Regions from separate parts of the Cellulomonas jepli genome, predicted to be linked through region 1. Evidence: riboswitches for the same ligand, from Rfam matches in the RefSeq annotation. Region 1 holds a riboswitch; each other region holds the start of a gene.

What was found. Region 1 has a riboswitch for cyclic di-AMP ahead of AB6N24_RS09060 (C40 family peptidase). Riboswitches for the same ligand answer to the same signal wherever they lie in the genome.
Region 2: it holds a riboswitch for cyclic di-AMP, as region 1 does, so the genes downstream of both, AB6N24_RS10105 (C40 family peptidase) here and AB6N24_RS09060 (C40 family peptidase) in region 1, are expected to answer to the same signal.
Region 3: it holds a riboswitch for cyclic di-AMP, as region 1 does, so the genes downstream of both, AB6N24_RS08940 (C40 family peptidase) here and AB6N24_RS09060 (C40 family peptidase) in region 1, are expected to answer to the same signal.

What each region holds. Positions count from the first base shown of each region.
Region 1 covers NZ_JBFTER010000029.1:1,277-5,954, reverse strand. Annotated here, with positions in the region: gene serC (phosphoserine transaminase) at 1-534, opposite strand, end outside; gene AB6N24_RS09065 (iron-dependent transcriptional repressor DtxR) at 630-1,331, shown strand; cyclic di-AMP (ydaO/yuaA leader) riboswitch at 1,638-1,789, shown strand; gene AB6N24_RS09060 (C40 family peptidase) at 1,792-2,547, shown strand; gene AB6N24_RS09055 (HNH endonuclease) at 2,761-3,261, shown strand; gene AB6N24_RS09050 (universal stress protein) at 3,432-4,400, shown strand; gene AB6N24_RS09045 (Lrp/AsnC family transcriptional regulator) at 4,427-4,678, opposite strand, start outside.
Region 2 covers NZ_JBFTER010000034.1:1,783-6,460, forward strand. Annotated here, with positions in the region: gene AB6N24_RS10090 (glycoside hydrolase family 113) at 1-691, opposite strand, end outside; gene AB6N24_RS10095 (hypothetical protein) at 932-1,174, shown strand; gene AB6N24_RS10100 (N(5)-(carboxyethyl)ornithine synthase) at 1,276-2,427, opposite strand; cyclic di-AMP (ydaO/yuaA leader) riboswitch at 2,692-2,873, shown strand; gene AB6N24_RS10105 (C40 family peptidase) at 2,876-3,685, shown strand; gene AB6N24_RS10110 (NAD-dependent epimerase/dehydratase family protein) at 3,762-4,678, opposite strand, start outside.
Region 3 covers NZ_JBFTER010000028.1:28,372-33,049, reverse strand. Annotated here, with positions in the region: gene AB6N24_RS08945 (heavy metal translocating P-type ATPase) at 1-1,840, opposite strand, end outside; cyclic di-AMP (ydaO/yuaA leader) riboswitch at 2,055-2,236, shown strand; gene AB6N24_RS08940 (C40 family peptidase) at 2,389-3,045, shown strand; gene AB6N24_RS08935 (hypothetical protein) at 3,062-3,322, shown strand; gene AB6N24_RS08930 (DUF2269 domain-containing protein) at 3,334-3,843, opposite strand; gene AB6N24_RS08925 (hypothetical protein) at 3,846-3,974, opposite strand; gene AB6N24_RS08920 (TetR/AcrR family transcriptional regulator) at 4,146-4,678, shown strand, end outside.

The DNA of each region.
Region 1 (4,678 bases):
GGCACCCTGCTCGCGCGAGCCCGCCACGCGGCGCACCGGCGCGGCGACGCCCGTCGAGGTCTCGTTGTGCGGCCACGCGTAGACGTCGACGCCGTCCTCCGCCTCGGGCAGCGCGAGCTGTCCGGCGGGCGCGGTGCGGACGGTCGGCTCGCCGAGGAACGGCGCCCGCGCGGCGGCCGTGGCGAACTTCGCGCCGAACTCCCCGAAGCTCACGTGCTGGCTGCGCTCGCGCACGAGGCACAGCGTCGCGAGGTCCCAGAACGCGGTCGAGCCGCCGTTGCCGAGCGCGACCTCGTACCCGTCGGGCAGGTCGAACAGCTCGGCGAGGCCCGCGCGGACGCGCCCGACGAGCGCGCGCACCGGCGGCTGGCGGTGGGACGTGCCGAGCAGCGTGCGACCGACGGACGCCAGCGCCTCGACCTGCGCGGCGCGGACCTTGCTGGGGCCGGAGCCGAACCGGCCGTCGACGGGCAGCAGGTCGGCGGGGACGGTGATCGCAGGGATCGCGGGCGCGGTGTCGTGGGCCTCGGGCACGGTGCAGACGATACGGCGTCGGGGGCCGTCGCCGCCGGACCGCCTACCCTGGTGGCCAGCGACGACGACGAGAGCGACGAGCGAGAGGCTGCGGCGTGAGCGACCTGATCGACACCACCGAGATGTACCTGAAGACCGTGTACGAGCTCACCGAGGAGGGCATCACGCCGCTGCGCGCCCGCATCGCGGAGCGGCTCGGGCACAGCGGCCCGACGGTCTCCCAGACCGTGGCGCGGATGGCGCGCGACGGCCTGGTGGTGGTGAGCGGGGACCGGCACCTCGAGCTCACCGAGCTGGGTCTGGCGAAGGCCACCCGCGTGATGCGCAAGCACCGGCTCGCGGAGCGGCTCCTGACGGACGTCATCGGGCTCGACTGGGAGTTCGTGCACGAGGAGGCGTGCCGCTGGGAGCACGTCATGAGCGAGCGCGTCGAGCGCCGGCTCGCGGCGCTGCTGGACCACCCGCACTTCGACCCCTACGGCAACCCGATCCCGGGGCTCGCGGAGATCGGCGAGACGAGCACGTCGGAGCAGTTCCTCGACGGCGTCACGTCGCTCCTCACGGTCGCGAACGCCGCGCCGGGCCGGCTCGACGACGTCGTCGTGGCGCGCCTGGGCGAGCCGATCCAGCCGGACGTCGAGCTGCTGTCGCGGCTCGCGCAGGCGGGGATCCGTCCGGGCGTGACGGTGACGGTCGAGCGCAGCCCGGGCGTCGTGACCATCGCACCCCCGGGCGCGGCGACCGTCCTCGACCTGCCCGACGACGTCGCGCGCCACATCTTCGTCGGCAACCGCTGACCGGCCGCCCGGCCTCCCGGCCGCCCGGCGGCTCCGGTGCGCCGGGCGCGACCTCCGCTGACCTGCGCCGAGGCGCACGGCACCCCGTCGGTCACCGTGCCGGCGGGGTGTCGTCGTGCAGCCGCGGGACCCGTCCGGGGGAGGGGGCAGGCGGGTGCCGCGGCCCGTCCGGAGGAGGGGACGAAACGGACGTGTCGGATACGTGACATTCTCGCGAGGACTCCTGTACGTTCGTCCTGCTTCACCCGGACCCTCCTTCGGGGAAGCCCTCGTGCGGATTCGCCCAGCCCTGCCGCCGCACGCGGTCCGTTCAACTCGCCGGCAGGGGCGGGGGACCCATGACGGGCACCGGCAACGGTGTCCTTGGGGTGAAGCCCGACGGATGCTCGCATCCCGACGGCCGGGTGCTCTCCCACCCGAACCCGACAGCTGACCTCGCAGGCGACAGGAGAGGCACTCAGTGACCGAGAGCATGACGCGCGCGCGGCACCGTTCTGCACGACGCCCTGCTACCCCGCTGACCGACTTCGCCTCCGCGGCGTCCGACTCGATGGGTGCGGTGGGCCGCGGGGCCGCGATCGTCGCCGCGTCGGGCGGTCTCGTCGCCACGATGATCAGCCCTGCGGGTGCCGCCCCCGGCGCCGGTGCCGCGGGTGCGCTGCCGGCGGTCGACACCTCCGCGCTCACCGCCTCCGCGCGGGCCGTGCTCCAGACCTCGCCGGTCGTCTCCTCCCCGGCGGACGCCGCGTGGTCCTTCGAGGCGCCGGCCGTGACCGTGGCCCCGAAGCCGGTCGCCCAGACCCGCGCCGCACGCACCGCCGCGAGCCGCAGCGCCGAGCGCACGGCCGCCGCGACGGTCAACAACCCGATCCCGCAGTCCGTGTCGGGCAACGCGGTCCTCGAGATCGCCGCCCGCTACGTCGGGACCCCGTACCTCGCCGGCGGCACGACGCCCGAGGGCTTCGACTGCTCAGGCTTCGTCGGGTACGTCTACGCCCAGCTCGGCATCTCGCTCCCGCGCACGTCGTCCGCGATGAAGGGGGCCGGCACGATCGTCTCGCGGGCCGACGCGCTCCCCGGAGACCTGATCTGGAGCCCCGGCCACATCAGCATCTACGCCGGCGGCGACGACCAGATCGACTCGCCGTCGCCCGGCAAGACCGTGCAGTTCCGGAACATCTACCAGAGCTCGCCGGTCTTCATCCGCATCGGCTGAGCCCCCCGCACCGCTCCTCATGGGCCCCCTGCACGCCACCGCGCGCAGGGGGCCCTGGACGTGCGTCCGGAAGTCACCGGGCGTTCACGCCGCGCTCGTGCCACAGTCGAGGGACGCGGGGCTCGTCGCCGCGTACTCTGGTCGCGCTTGCACTCCCCCAGGGACCCGCCAGCCAGGCGGGTCCACCGATCTGGACAGGAGCCCGCCGTGCTGATGCCCGTGACGCACCGGACGCTGCTTCTCAACGCCAGTCTCGAACCCCTCTGCGTCGTGAGCGTGCACCGCGCCGTCACGCTCGTCATGTCCGGGAAGGCATCGATCCTCGAGACCGACGGGCGTGAGCTCCACTCCGAACGCACCTCGCTCCCGCTGCCGCTCGTGCTGTGCCTCACCCGGTACGTGCACGTGCCGATGCGCAAGGCGGTCGCCCCGACACGGCGCACGGTCCTGCAGCGCGACGGCCACCGTTGCGCGTACTGCGGCGGGGGAGCGGACACGGTCGACCACGTGCTGCCCCGCTCGCGCGGCGGCCGGCACGAGTGGACCAACGTGGTCGCGGCGTGCAGCCGGTGCAACCACCGCAAGGCCGACCGGCTGCTGCACGAGATCGGCTGGGAGCTGCCGTTCGTCCCGCGCGCACCGCGCGGGCTGGCGGCGCTCATGGCCGGCTCCCACGTCGACGAGCCGACCTGGAGCGCGTACCTCGTCGCCTGAGGGCGGTCCCGGGCGGGCGCCGCCGGGCTGAGGGTCCCACCCGCCGGGCTCCGTGCGTGCCGCCGCGCGTCCTGCACGCCAAGCGTCCCCCAAGAACGCCTCCCGAAAGTTTCCGGCCGGGGCATGATCGGGGGCAGACTGGGTGGCGTGACGACCAGGAGGTGCCGGTGATGACGCGCGACGACGTCGTACTCGTGGGGGTGGACGGCTCGGCGGCGAGCCTGCACGCGCTCGACTGGGCCGCCGCCCAGGCGCAGGTGCACGGACGCCGGCTGCACATCGTGTGCTCCTACTCGCTGCCGTCGTTCACGGCCGCCTCGCTCGACGGCGGCTACGCGGCGCTCGACGACTCCGCGATCCAGGAGGGTGCCCGCGCGGTGCTCGCCGAGGCCCAGGCGCGGGTCGCCCCGTCCGGGGTCCCGGTCACCGCGACGGTCGCGACCGGTGACGCCGCGGGCGTCCTCGTCGAGATGTCCCACGACGTGGCGCTCGCGGTCGTCGGCACCCGCGGGCGTGGCGGGTTCGCGGACCGCCTGCTCGGCACCGTGTCCTCGGCGCTCCCGGCGCACGCGTCGTGCCCGACGGTCGTGGTGCCCCTGCGCGGCGCGGGCCCGTCCCGGGCGGCGTCCGACGACGCGCCGCTCAAGCCGGTCGGTCCTGTGCGGCGCATCGTCGTCGGCATCGACGGGTCCCCGCAGGCGGACCTCGCGCTGCGCTGCGCCATCCGGGAGGCCGAGGTGTGGGGCGCCGAGCTGACCGCGGTCGCGGGCGTGCCCGTGGGCGCCGGCAGCGGGATCCTCGCGTGGCTGCCCGCGGCCGTCGACCACGAGCAGGTGCTCGCGGACGCTGCCGAGGGCCTCGGCGTCGTGGTCGACCGCGCGCTCGCCGACCACCCGGGGCTCACCGTGCGCCGGCACGTGCTCGACGGCACGGGCGCCGAGCTGCTCACGGAGTTCTCGACCGCGACGGACCTCATCGTCGTCGGCTCGCGCGGACGCGGCGGGTTCGCCGGGCTGCTGCTCGGGTCGACGAGCCAGGCGGTGCTGCACCACGCGGTGTGCCCGGTCATGGTCGTGACGAGCCGGTGCAAGCAGTTCGCGGAGCAGACCGGCGAGGTGCCGCCCGAGCACCGGGTCTAGCCCGGGACGGCCGCCGGCCCGGGCGGTCAGGCGGGCGGGGCCGCGGGGACGTCGGGCCGGCGCAGCAGCGCGGACAGCACGATCGTCGAGCGGGTCCGGGCCACGAACGGCTCGGCGGCGAGGCGCTCGACGACCTGCTCGAGGTGGCGCATGTCGTGCGCGCGGACCTGCAGCACCACGTCCACGTCTCCCGTGACGGTGCTCGCGGCGACGACCTCGGGGTAGTTCTCCACCGCGGCGCGCATCGTGGCCGGGCTGGTCGAGCCGTGGCAGTAGAG
Region 2 (4,678 bases), on a different contig from region 1:
GGCAGCCGGCCTCCATGAAGAAGAACGGCTTGCCGTGCGCGCGCACCACGGGCTCGATGCGGTCGAGCTGGTTCTCCCAGTCGTCCACCGGGTAGTAGCCGCTCGACGAGATCACGTCGACGGCGTCCCACCACGTGACGCGGTCCTCCTGGTACTTGTCGCAGTTGTACGTGACGAGCCCGGAGTACACGGCGCGCACCTGCCGGACCAGCTCGCGCCACTCGGCCTCGCGCCGGTCCGTCTGCACCATCTCGCAGCCGATGCAGAGCATCTCCGCGCCCTCCTCCTCGGCGATGCGGGCGTGGTGCACGACGAACTCGGTGTAGCTCGCGAACCACTCGCTCCACTTCGGCTCGCACGGCACGTCGTGGTCGAAGAAGTTGATGTGCGCGCGCCACGTGCCGTCGGCGCAGTTCACGACCGGCTTGAGCACGACCGCGAGCCCCCGCTCGTGCGCCCCGCGGATCGCCGCGCGCACCTCGTCGTCGGTCACGGTGGGCTCGTCACGGAACCGGATCTCGGTCGACTGCGGGGTGTCCTGCAGCGTGAAGAACGTGATCGCCGTCCACGTCACGCCGAGCCGCTCGACCATCAGGGACATCGAGCGCTCCGCCCCGGGCCCGGTCCAGCCCCCGCGCCGGGAGCCCCAGCCCCACGTCATCCCCGCGATCCAGCCGTCGAGCTGCGTCATCCGTGCACTCCTCGTCGAGTCGTCGCCGCCACGCCCGACGTCGCGGACCTCCGCTCCGTCGCGCGCGAGGGACACGGTACGTCGCCACCGTCCGCCGGGCCCGCGCCGCGGTGCATCACGCGTGCCCCCGTCGACTCCTCCTCTCCGGAGACCCCCGTCGCGCCCGGCCTCGCCCGGCGTGGCGCCGAGGCCGTGTCGGAGGTCGGAGAGACGCTGGGAGCTCACGAGGAGGGGTGGGTCATGGCCGGAGCGGACGACGACCTCAGGGTCGACGAGGTCACGGACGAGGTGCGCGCCGCGTACGCGGCGGCCACGTGGTTCGAGCTGGCCCGTGCGACGTCCGAGGCGCACCAGGCGGCCGAGCGCCACGGCGCCCGCGAGCCGGGGGCCGACGCCCGTCGCGCCCGCTACGCCGCGCTGCGTGCGCTGCTCGACGAGGCGACGGAGAACGTGAGCACGCACTGCCTGCACGCGAGGCTCTGAGTCCGCGCACGTCCCGCACGGGCGCTCCCCCGTCGCCCGGTCGGCCCGCTCGCCCGTGCTCACGCGCGGCGGGCACCCGGCCGGTCATCGTCCGCCCGTGCTCAGCGCACGGCGGGCACCCGGCTCGTCGCCGTCCGCTCGTGCGGGTGCTCGGCGGCGCGGCCCTGGAACGCGAGGACCGCCGGGTTCAGGACGTGGCCGTCGCGCACCTCGATCGCGCGGCGCAGCGTCTCGTCGCGCGCCCACGCGTCCGGCCCTCCCATGACTCCCGCGAGGAACGGCAGCACCGCCTCGCTGATCTCCCACGACGCCGAGCTCCACAGGTAGGACGGGCTGTGGTCGACGGCGTAGTAGGTGACGTGGTCGCCGACCTCGAACGCCGGGTCACGGAACGAGGTCGGCCGGGCCCACTCGAAGCCCATCCCGGCGTCGCACGAGACGTCGACCACGAGGCTGCCCCGCCGGAACGCCGCGAGGTCCTCGGTGCGCAGGTAGACCACCGGGTGCTGGGGGTCCTGCAGCGTGCAGTTGACGACGACGTCGTGCCCGGCGAGGAGCTCCGCGACCGCCACGCGCCCCTCCCCGGTGTCCACGTGGCCGTCCGGCTCGAGGTGCACGATCCGGGTCTGGTGGATCGGCGCCCCGACCGCGGCGACGCCCCGGTGCGTCACGACCTCGACGTCGTGCACCCCGTGCGCGAGGAGCGCGGTCACCGCGCCGCGGGCCGTGGCGCCGAAGCCGAGGACCACCGCGGACAGCCGCCGGCCGTAGTCGCCGGTCAGCCCGACGAGCTGGAGCGCGTGCAGGACGGAGCAGTACCCGGCGATCTCGTTGTTCTTGTGGAAGACGTGCAGGCCGAACCCGCCGTCGTCGGCCCAGTGGTTCATCGCCTCGAACGCGAGCAGGGTCAGCCCGTGGTCGATCGCGACCTGCGTGAGGGCGACGTCCTGGACGCAGTGCGGCCAGCCCCACAGCACCTGGCCCGCGTGCATCGCCTCGAGGTCCTCGACCTGGGGCTTCGGCAGCAGCACCACGTCGGACTCCGCGATCACCTGCGCGCGGGGCGCGAGCCCGCCGACGAGCAGGGCGAGCTCCGCGTCGGGCACCCCGAGCCGCTCGCCGTAGCCCTCCTCGAGCGTGGTCCTCGCGCGCAGGCCGGGGTCGATGCGCTCGAGGTGCGCGGGGTGGATCGCGAACCGCCGCTCGTCCTCCTTGCGTGACGTCGAGATGACACCCAGGCTCAGCGGACCCATCACGTGCCCCCCTCGGAGGGGTCGCGACGACCCCGTGCCGCGAGCGTACGCCCGGGCCGGGAGAGTGAGGCGCTCGTCACATCCCGGGCGCTGCCGATCGGGTGCTCGTGCCGGATTTACGCGGGGATCTCCCGTTCTCGGCGTGACCCACGTCATCCCTTCGGGTGATCGTGCGACCTGGACACGTGTTCACCCGTGACCTTGCCGTGACATATCGCGAGGGCCGTGCCTAACATCGTCGCGCCCCACCCTCCTGGGGCGGCCTGAGGTGGATCGCCGAGTCCTGCCACCACCCGCGGTCAGTTCGAGTCTCGCTGGCAGGAGCGGGGGACCCACTTGTGGGCATCCGTGCGGTGTCCTTGGGGTGAAGCCGGTCGAACCTGACCGGCCGGGCGTTCTCCAGCCCGAACCCGACAGCTCACCTCGTAGGCGTCTGGAGAGGTTCTGCATGCCCTCGAGCACGTCTCACGGCCGTCGCCGGTCACCCGGTCGTCCGACGACCCCCCTCACCGACCTCGCCACGGCCACCAGCGCCGGCATCGCCACGGCGGGTCGCCGCTCGGCGGTCGTCGCGGCCGGCTCCGGCCTCATGATCGGCATGGTCGCGGTCCCCGCCTCCGCCGAGGGCAGCAGCGCCGGTGGCGCCTCCCTCGCCGCGGTCGACAGCACCGTCCTCACGGCCTCGGCCCGCGCGATCCTCGAGACCTCCCCGGTCGTCGCGGCAGCGCCCGACGCGGTGTGGGGCTTCGACGCCCCGACGCTGACCGCCGTCACGCCGCCGCCCCCGCCGGAGCCCGAGCCCGAGCCGGAGCCCGTCGTGGAGACGCGCGCCGCGAGCACGTCGCGCAGCGCCGCGCGTGCCGCCGTCGTCGAGGAGGCCCCCGCCGAGGAGGAGGCCACCGCGGTCTCCGTCCCGGCCTCGGCCGTCGGCAACGCGATCGTCGAGATCGCGGCCCGGTACGTCGGCGTCCCGTACGTCTCGGGCGGCACGACCCCCGACGGCTTCGACTGCTCGGGCTACACGTCCTACGTGTTCGCGCAGGTCGGCATCACGCTCCCCCGCACGTCGGGCGAGCAGCGCTACGCCGGCACCGTCGTCTCGCGGGCCGACGCCCAGCCCGGTGACCTCATCTGGTCGCCCGGCCACATCTCGATCTACGCCGGCGACGGCATGCAGCTCGACGCGCCCCGCCCGGGCAAGACGATCCAGCTGCGCTCGATCTGGCAGTCCAGCCCGGTCTTCATCCGGGTCGGCTGACCTCAGCGTCCGCACGGCACGAGAGCGCCCGCCCCTCCGGGGGACGGGCGCTCTCGTCGTTCCCGGGCGCGCCGCCTCAGCGCACGCGGTAGGTCTCGACGAGCCGGTCCATGAGCGCGTCGAGCCGCGCGTCGACGACCTTGCGGGTCGGGTCGGCGTCGAACCAGTCGACGATCTCGCGTGCGCCCCGCTCGAAGGGCACGGTCGCGCGGTAGCCGGGGACGACGCTGCGCACCTTGGTGTTGTCGAAGACCATCGAGTGCGCCTTGTCGCCGAGCAGCCCGGCGCCCCACTCGGGGTCGTGGGACGCGATGACGTCGGACGGCACGTGCACGATGCGGGCCTCGACCCCGGCGGCGGCGGCGAGCGCGTGCGTGATCTGGTCCCACGTGAGCACGTCGTCCGACGTCAGGTGGAACGCCTCCCCGAGCGTGCGCGGGTGGCCGAGCAGCGGCACGAACCCCTGGGCGAAGTCGGTGTGGTGCGTGAGGGTCCACAGCGACGTCCCGTCCCCGTGCACCACGACCTCCTTGCCCTGGCGCATCCGCTCGAGGGCCGTCCAGCCGCCGTCGAGCGGCACGAGCGTGCGGTCGTACGTGTGCGAGGGCCGCACGATCGTCGCGGGGAAGCCGTCCTCGCGGTACGCCCGCACGAGCAGGTCCTCGCACGCGATCTTGTCGCGCGAGTACTGCCAGTGCGGGTTGCGCAGCGGGGTCGACTCTGTCACCGGCAGCCGGGCCGGCGGCGTCTGGTACGCCGAGGCGGAGCTGATGAACACGTACTGGCCGGTGCGCCCGGTGAACAGCTCGACGGCGGTCCGCACGTGCTCCGGGGTGAAGGCGACCCAGTCGACGACGGCGTCGAACTCCCGGTCGCCGAGCGCCTCGCGGACCGAGGCCGGGTCCCGGACGTCGGCGCGCACCGTCCGGACGCCGTCGGGCAGCGGGCGCGTCGTGCTCTCGCCGCGGTTGAGGACCGTGAGGTCGAGGCCGC
Region 3 (4,678 bases), on a different contig from region 1:
GCCGGCCCTGGGCCTGAAGCTCGGCGACCTTCTCGCTCTTGTTCTCCGGGCGGACCCCGGCGAACACCTGGTCGACCCCGATCTCGGCGGCGACCGCGCGGGCGACCGGCTCGGCGTCCCCGGTGATCATCACCACGTGCACACCCAGGGCGTGCAGGGCGTCGACCGCCTGACGGGACTCGGGGCGGATCTCGTCGGCCAGGGCGAGTGCCCCGGCGACCTGCCCGTCGATCAGCACGTGCAGGACGATCGCGCCCTGCTCGGCCCACGCCTGGGTCTCGGGCAGCGGGTCCGCGTGGTGCTCGGCGAGCATTCGGGGCCCACCGACGGCGACGTCGTGCCCGTCGACGGCGGCGCGGACCCCGACCGCGGTGCTGGCCCGGAACTCACTGGCCCGAAGCGCCGGCAGGGAGCGGGCGGTGGCGGCGGCGGTGATGGCGCGGGCGAGCGGGTGCTCGCTGTCGGCCTCGGCGCCCGCGGCCAGGGCGAGGACCTCGTCCTGGGTGCGGGTGCCCGTGACGGCGATGTGGGTCAGGGCGGGCTCACCCTTGGTCAGGGTGCCGGTCTTGTCGAACAGGACGGTGTCGACGGTGCGCATCTGCTCCAGGGCCATGCGGTCCTTCACGAGCACCCCGCCGCGGGCGGCGCGTTCGGTGGCGATGGAGACCACCAGCGGGATCGCCAGGCCCAGGGCGTGGGGGCAGGCGATCACCAGGACGGTGATGACCCGGATCCACGCCGTCTCCGGGGTGCCCCACGTCAGCCACGCGGCGAGCGTGAGGGCGGCGGAGCCGAGCGCGAACCAGAACAGCCACCCGGCGGCGGTGTCGGCCAGGCGCTGGGCGCGGGTGGAGGAGGACTGGGCCTGCTCGACCAGGCGGCGGATGCCGGCCAGGGCGGTGTCGTCCCCGACGGCGTCGATGCGGACCCGGATCGCGGAGTCCGTGGCGACGGTCCCGGCCACGACGTGGTCACCTGCGCCGCGCCGGACCGGGCGGGACTCCCCGGTGATCATCGACTCGTCGACGTCGGCGGACCCGTCGACCACGACCCCGTCGGCAGGCACCCGTCCACCGGGGCGCACAATCACCACGTCCCCCAGGCGCAGGTCCGCGGGGGCGACGACCGTGATGGTGTCTCCGTCGACGCGCTCGGCCTCGTCGGGCAGCAGCGCGGCCAGGGAGTCCAGCGCGGAGGACGTCTGGGCCAGGGACCGCATCTCGACCCAGTGCCCGAGCAGCATGATGACCACCAGCAGCGCGAGCTCCCACCAGAAGTCGAGCTCGTGGGACAGCACCCCCAGGCTCGAGCCCCAGGACGCGACGAACGCCACCGTGATGGCCATGCCGATGAGCAGCATCATCGCGGGCTTGCGTGCCCGCAGCTCGCTGACCGCCCCGACCAGGAAAGGTCGCCCGCCGACGAAATAGATGATCGTGCCGAGCACCGGTGAGATCCACGCGATCGCGGGTGCGTCCGGCAGGGAGTACCCCAGGAGCGCCGCGAACATCTCACTGGCCAGCACCGTCGGGACCGCCAGTACGAGCGTCAGCCAGAACAGCCGCCGGAACTGCCCGACGTGGTCCCCGTGCCCACCATGGCCACCGTGCCCATGCTCGTGGCCACCCGCCGGCGCCGCCCCCTGGTGATCGTGCTCGGCGTGGGCGGTGTCGGTGTGGCCGTGCGCGCCGTGGTCAGGGTGGTGCTGGGCGTGCACCGGGTGGTGCTCACCGTGAGCCGTCGGCTCCGGGCCCGGGGTCACCCTCGCCGGCGTGCCGTGGTGGCCGGTGTGCTCGGCACCTGGCGGGGTGGTGTGGTGCTCGGGATGCGACGTGCTCATGATCCGGCCCTCCTCGACGACCTACCCGCTACGGATACCCCTGGGGGGTATACCAGCGCACAACGTGTCCCGGTGCGTGGGCATTCCCGCTCGGGCGGTCATGTCGCGGTGACCAGCACGTGGTGCGGCGTGTGGCCCTCCCAGCGTGATCTCGCCGTGACATTCGCGCGAGGGGGCACCTAGGATCGACCCGCCCCACCCTCCTGGGGCGGCCTGAGGTGGATCGCCGAGTCCTGCCACCACCCGCGGTCAGTTCCAGTCCTGCTGGCAGGAGCGGGGGACCCACTTGTGGGCATCCGTGCGGTGTCCTTGGGGTGAAGCCGGTCGAACGTGACCGGCCGGGCGTTCTCCAGCCCGAACCCGACAGCTCACCTCGTAGGCGTCTGGAGAGGTTCACCATGCCTTCGAGCGCCACCCGCGGCCGTCGCCGTTCACCGGGTCGCCCCACGACCTCTCTCGACGACCTCGCCACCGCGACCAGCGCGGGCCTGGCCACCGCTGGTCGCCGCTCGGCCGTCGCCGCCGCCGGGTCCGGTCTGCTCCTCTCGATGGTGGCTGTGCCCGCATCCGCGCACGGGTCCGGTACCCACGCCGCCAGCGTCGCCGGCGTCAACACCGCTGCGCTGACTGCCTCCGCGCACGCGCTGGTGCACACCTCCCCGGTCGTGGCCGCCGCCCCCGACGCCGTCTGGGGCTTCGACGCACCGACGCTGACCGCGGTCGCCCCGCCGCCCGTCGTCGAGGAAGCGCCCGAGCCCGCGCCGGCGCCTGCCTCGCGCAGCGCGGCCCGCGCCGCGGCAGCCGAGCCCGCCGCGCAGGAGGCCCCTGCCGCCGAGGCGGAGCCGATCGGCGCTGCGGCGCCCGCGTCGGCGAACGGCAACGCGATCGTCGAGATCGCGGCCCGCTACGTCGGGGTGCCCTACCTGTCCGGCGGCAGCACCCCCGAGGGCTTCGACTGCTCGGGGTTCACGTCCTACGTGTACGCCCAGGTCGGCATCACCCTCCCGCGCACGTCCTCCGCCCAGCGCGGCGCCGGCACGGTCGTCTCCCGCGCCGAGGCCCAGCCGGGCGACCTCATCTGGTCCCCGGGGCACATCTCGATCTACGCCGGCGACAACATGCAGGTCGACGCCCCCCGCCCGGGCAAGACGATCCAGATCCGCGAGATCTGGCAGACCAACCCCACCTTCATCCGCGTCGGCTGACCCGGTAGGTGGCCCGGTGGACAACGACGCACCGCACCAGGTCACCCTCACCGGGCGTGAGCTCATGCTGCTGGGCGCCGGGCTGAAGGCGTACCTGACGTCCTTCGACGCCCACCGCGCCGTCGACGGCGGCGCCACGCACCCCGAAGCCCAGTGGCGCGAGGTGCAACGCACCATCGGTGAGCTCATCTGGCGGCTCGAGGAAGCCGGCGTCGAACCCGGGACGAAGCTGCAGCACAGCGCCGAAGCCGTCGACCCCGCGGCCCGCGAGACCTAGCCCCGCCGGGGTCAGGCGGCCCGCGTGCGCTGCTGCAGCCGCCACCCGCGGGCCGTCAGGCCCTTGGGCTTGAACACCGACAAGACCGTCGCGCCCAGCAGCACTACCAGCGCGAGGACCACGTGCACCACCGGTGAGACCGAGCGCAGCGCGTCGAGCTCGCCGCTCGAGGTGTCCGTCGCGACCTCGGCCAGCGTGGCGAGGGTCTGGGTGTAGAGCACCAGCACGAATGTGGCCACCACGGTGAGCACCAACTTGGTCACCACCCAGTAGTGCCGCACGAGCCCCCACACCGTGCCCAGCGACTGCACCAGCCCTGTCGCCAGTGAGGCGAGCGCCAGCGGCACGAGCACCGTCCACGCCAGCGCATCCATCGCGACGTACATCGCGCGCACCGTCGCGTCCTCCCGTGCGGTGATCGCCACCACGGACAGCCCCAGGAACGTCAGCACCGCCCCGGTCCACCCGACCGAGGACGTGATGTGCAGGCACAGCGCTCCCTTGCGCAGCCCTGGCGACATCCTCACCCCCGCGCCCCCGAATCGACGGTCGGACCCGCCTCGGCGCCAGCCGCCCCATGGCGCTGCGGGCCGTGCTCGCCGCCGACCAGCAGGGCGATCACCACCAACGCCGCCACCATGGCGCCGAGCATGGCCAGGACCTTCACCCAACGCGGTGCCCGCGGGCGCTCCGTCCGGACGTGGTCGGCTGATGGGGAGGACGGTCGATCCGGTGTGGTGTCCACGAGAGCTCCTCGGTCGGCTTTATGGAACACAGTGTCACATGGCAGACGCCCTGTCACTCGGGTGGGTACGGTGGGGGCATGCCGCTGCTCTGGCGCGACTCGGTCGACGCCCACCGCCACGCCGTGCGCGAGTCCGTGCTCGACGCCGTCGGCGCCATCTACACGGACGCTGGTCCGACCGGCCTGACCATGTCGGCGGTCGCCGAGCGGGCCGGGATTGGCAGAGGCACGCTCTACCGGTACTTCGCGGACACCCGCGAGCTCCTGCTCGCGTGGCACGAGCGCCAGGTGCGCAGCCACCTGGAGCATCTGCGCCACGTCCGCGCCCACTCCACGGATTCCGATCACGCCCTGCGCGCCGTGCTTGAGGCGTACGCCAGTCTGTCGTCGGCGCACAGCGAGGAGCCGGCCACGGCCGGACTGCACTTCGAGGGGTACGTCGCCGAGGCTCAGCACGAACTGCACGCGCTCCTTCGTGACCTGCTCGGAGAAGAGAGCCGCCGAGGCCGAGTTCGCGTCGACGTCGACGTCGACGTGCTCGCCATCTACTGCGTTCATGCGCTCGGCGCGGCGCGCCAGGCCACGGCACCCGACGCTCGAAGGGTGATCAC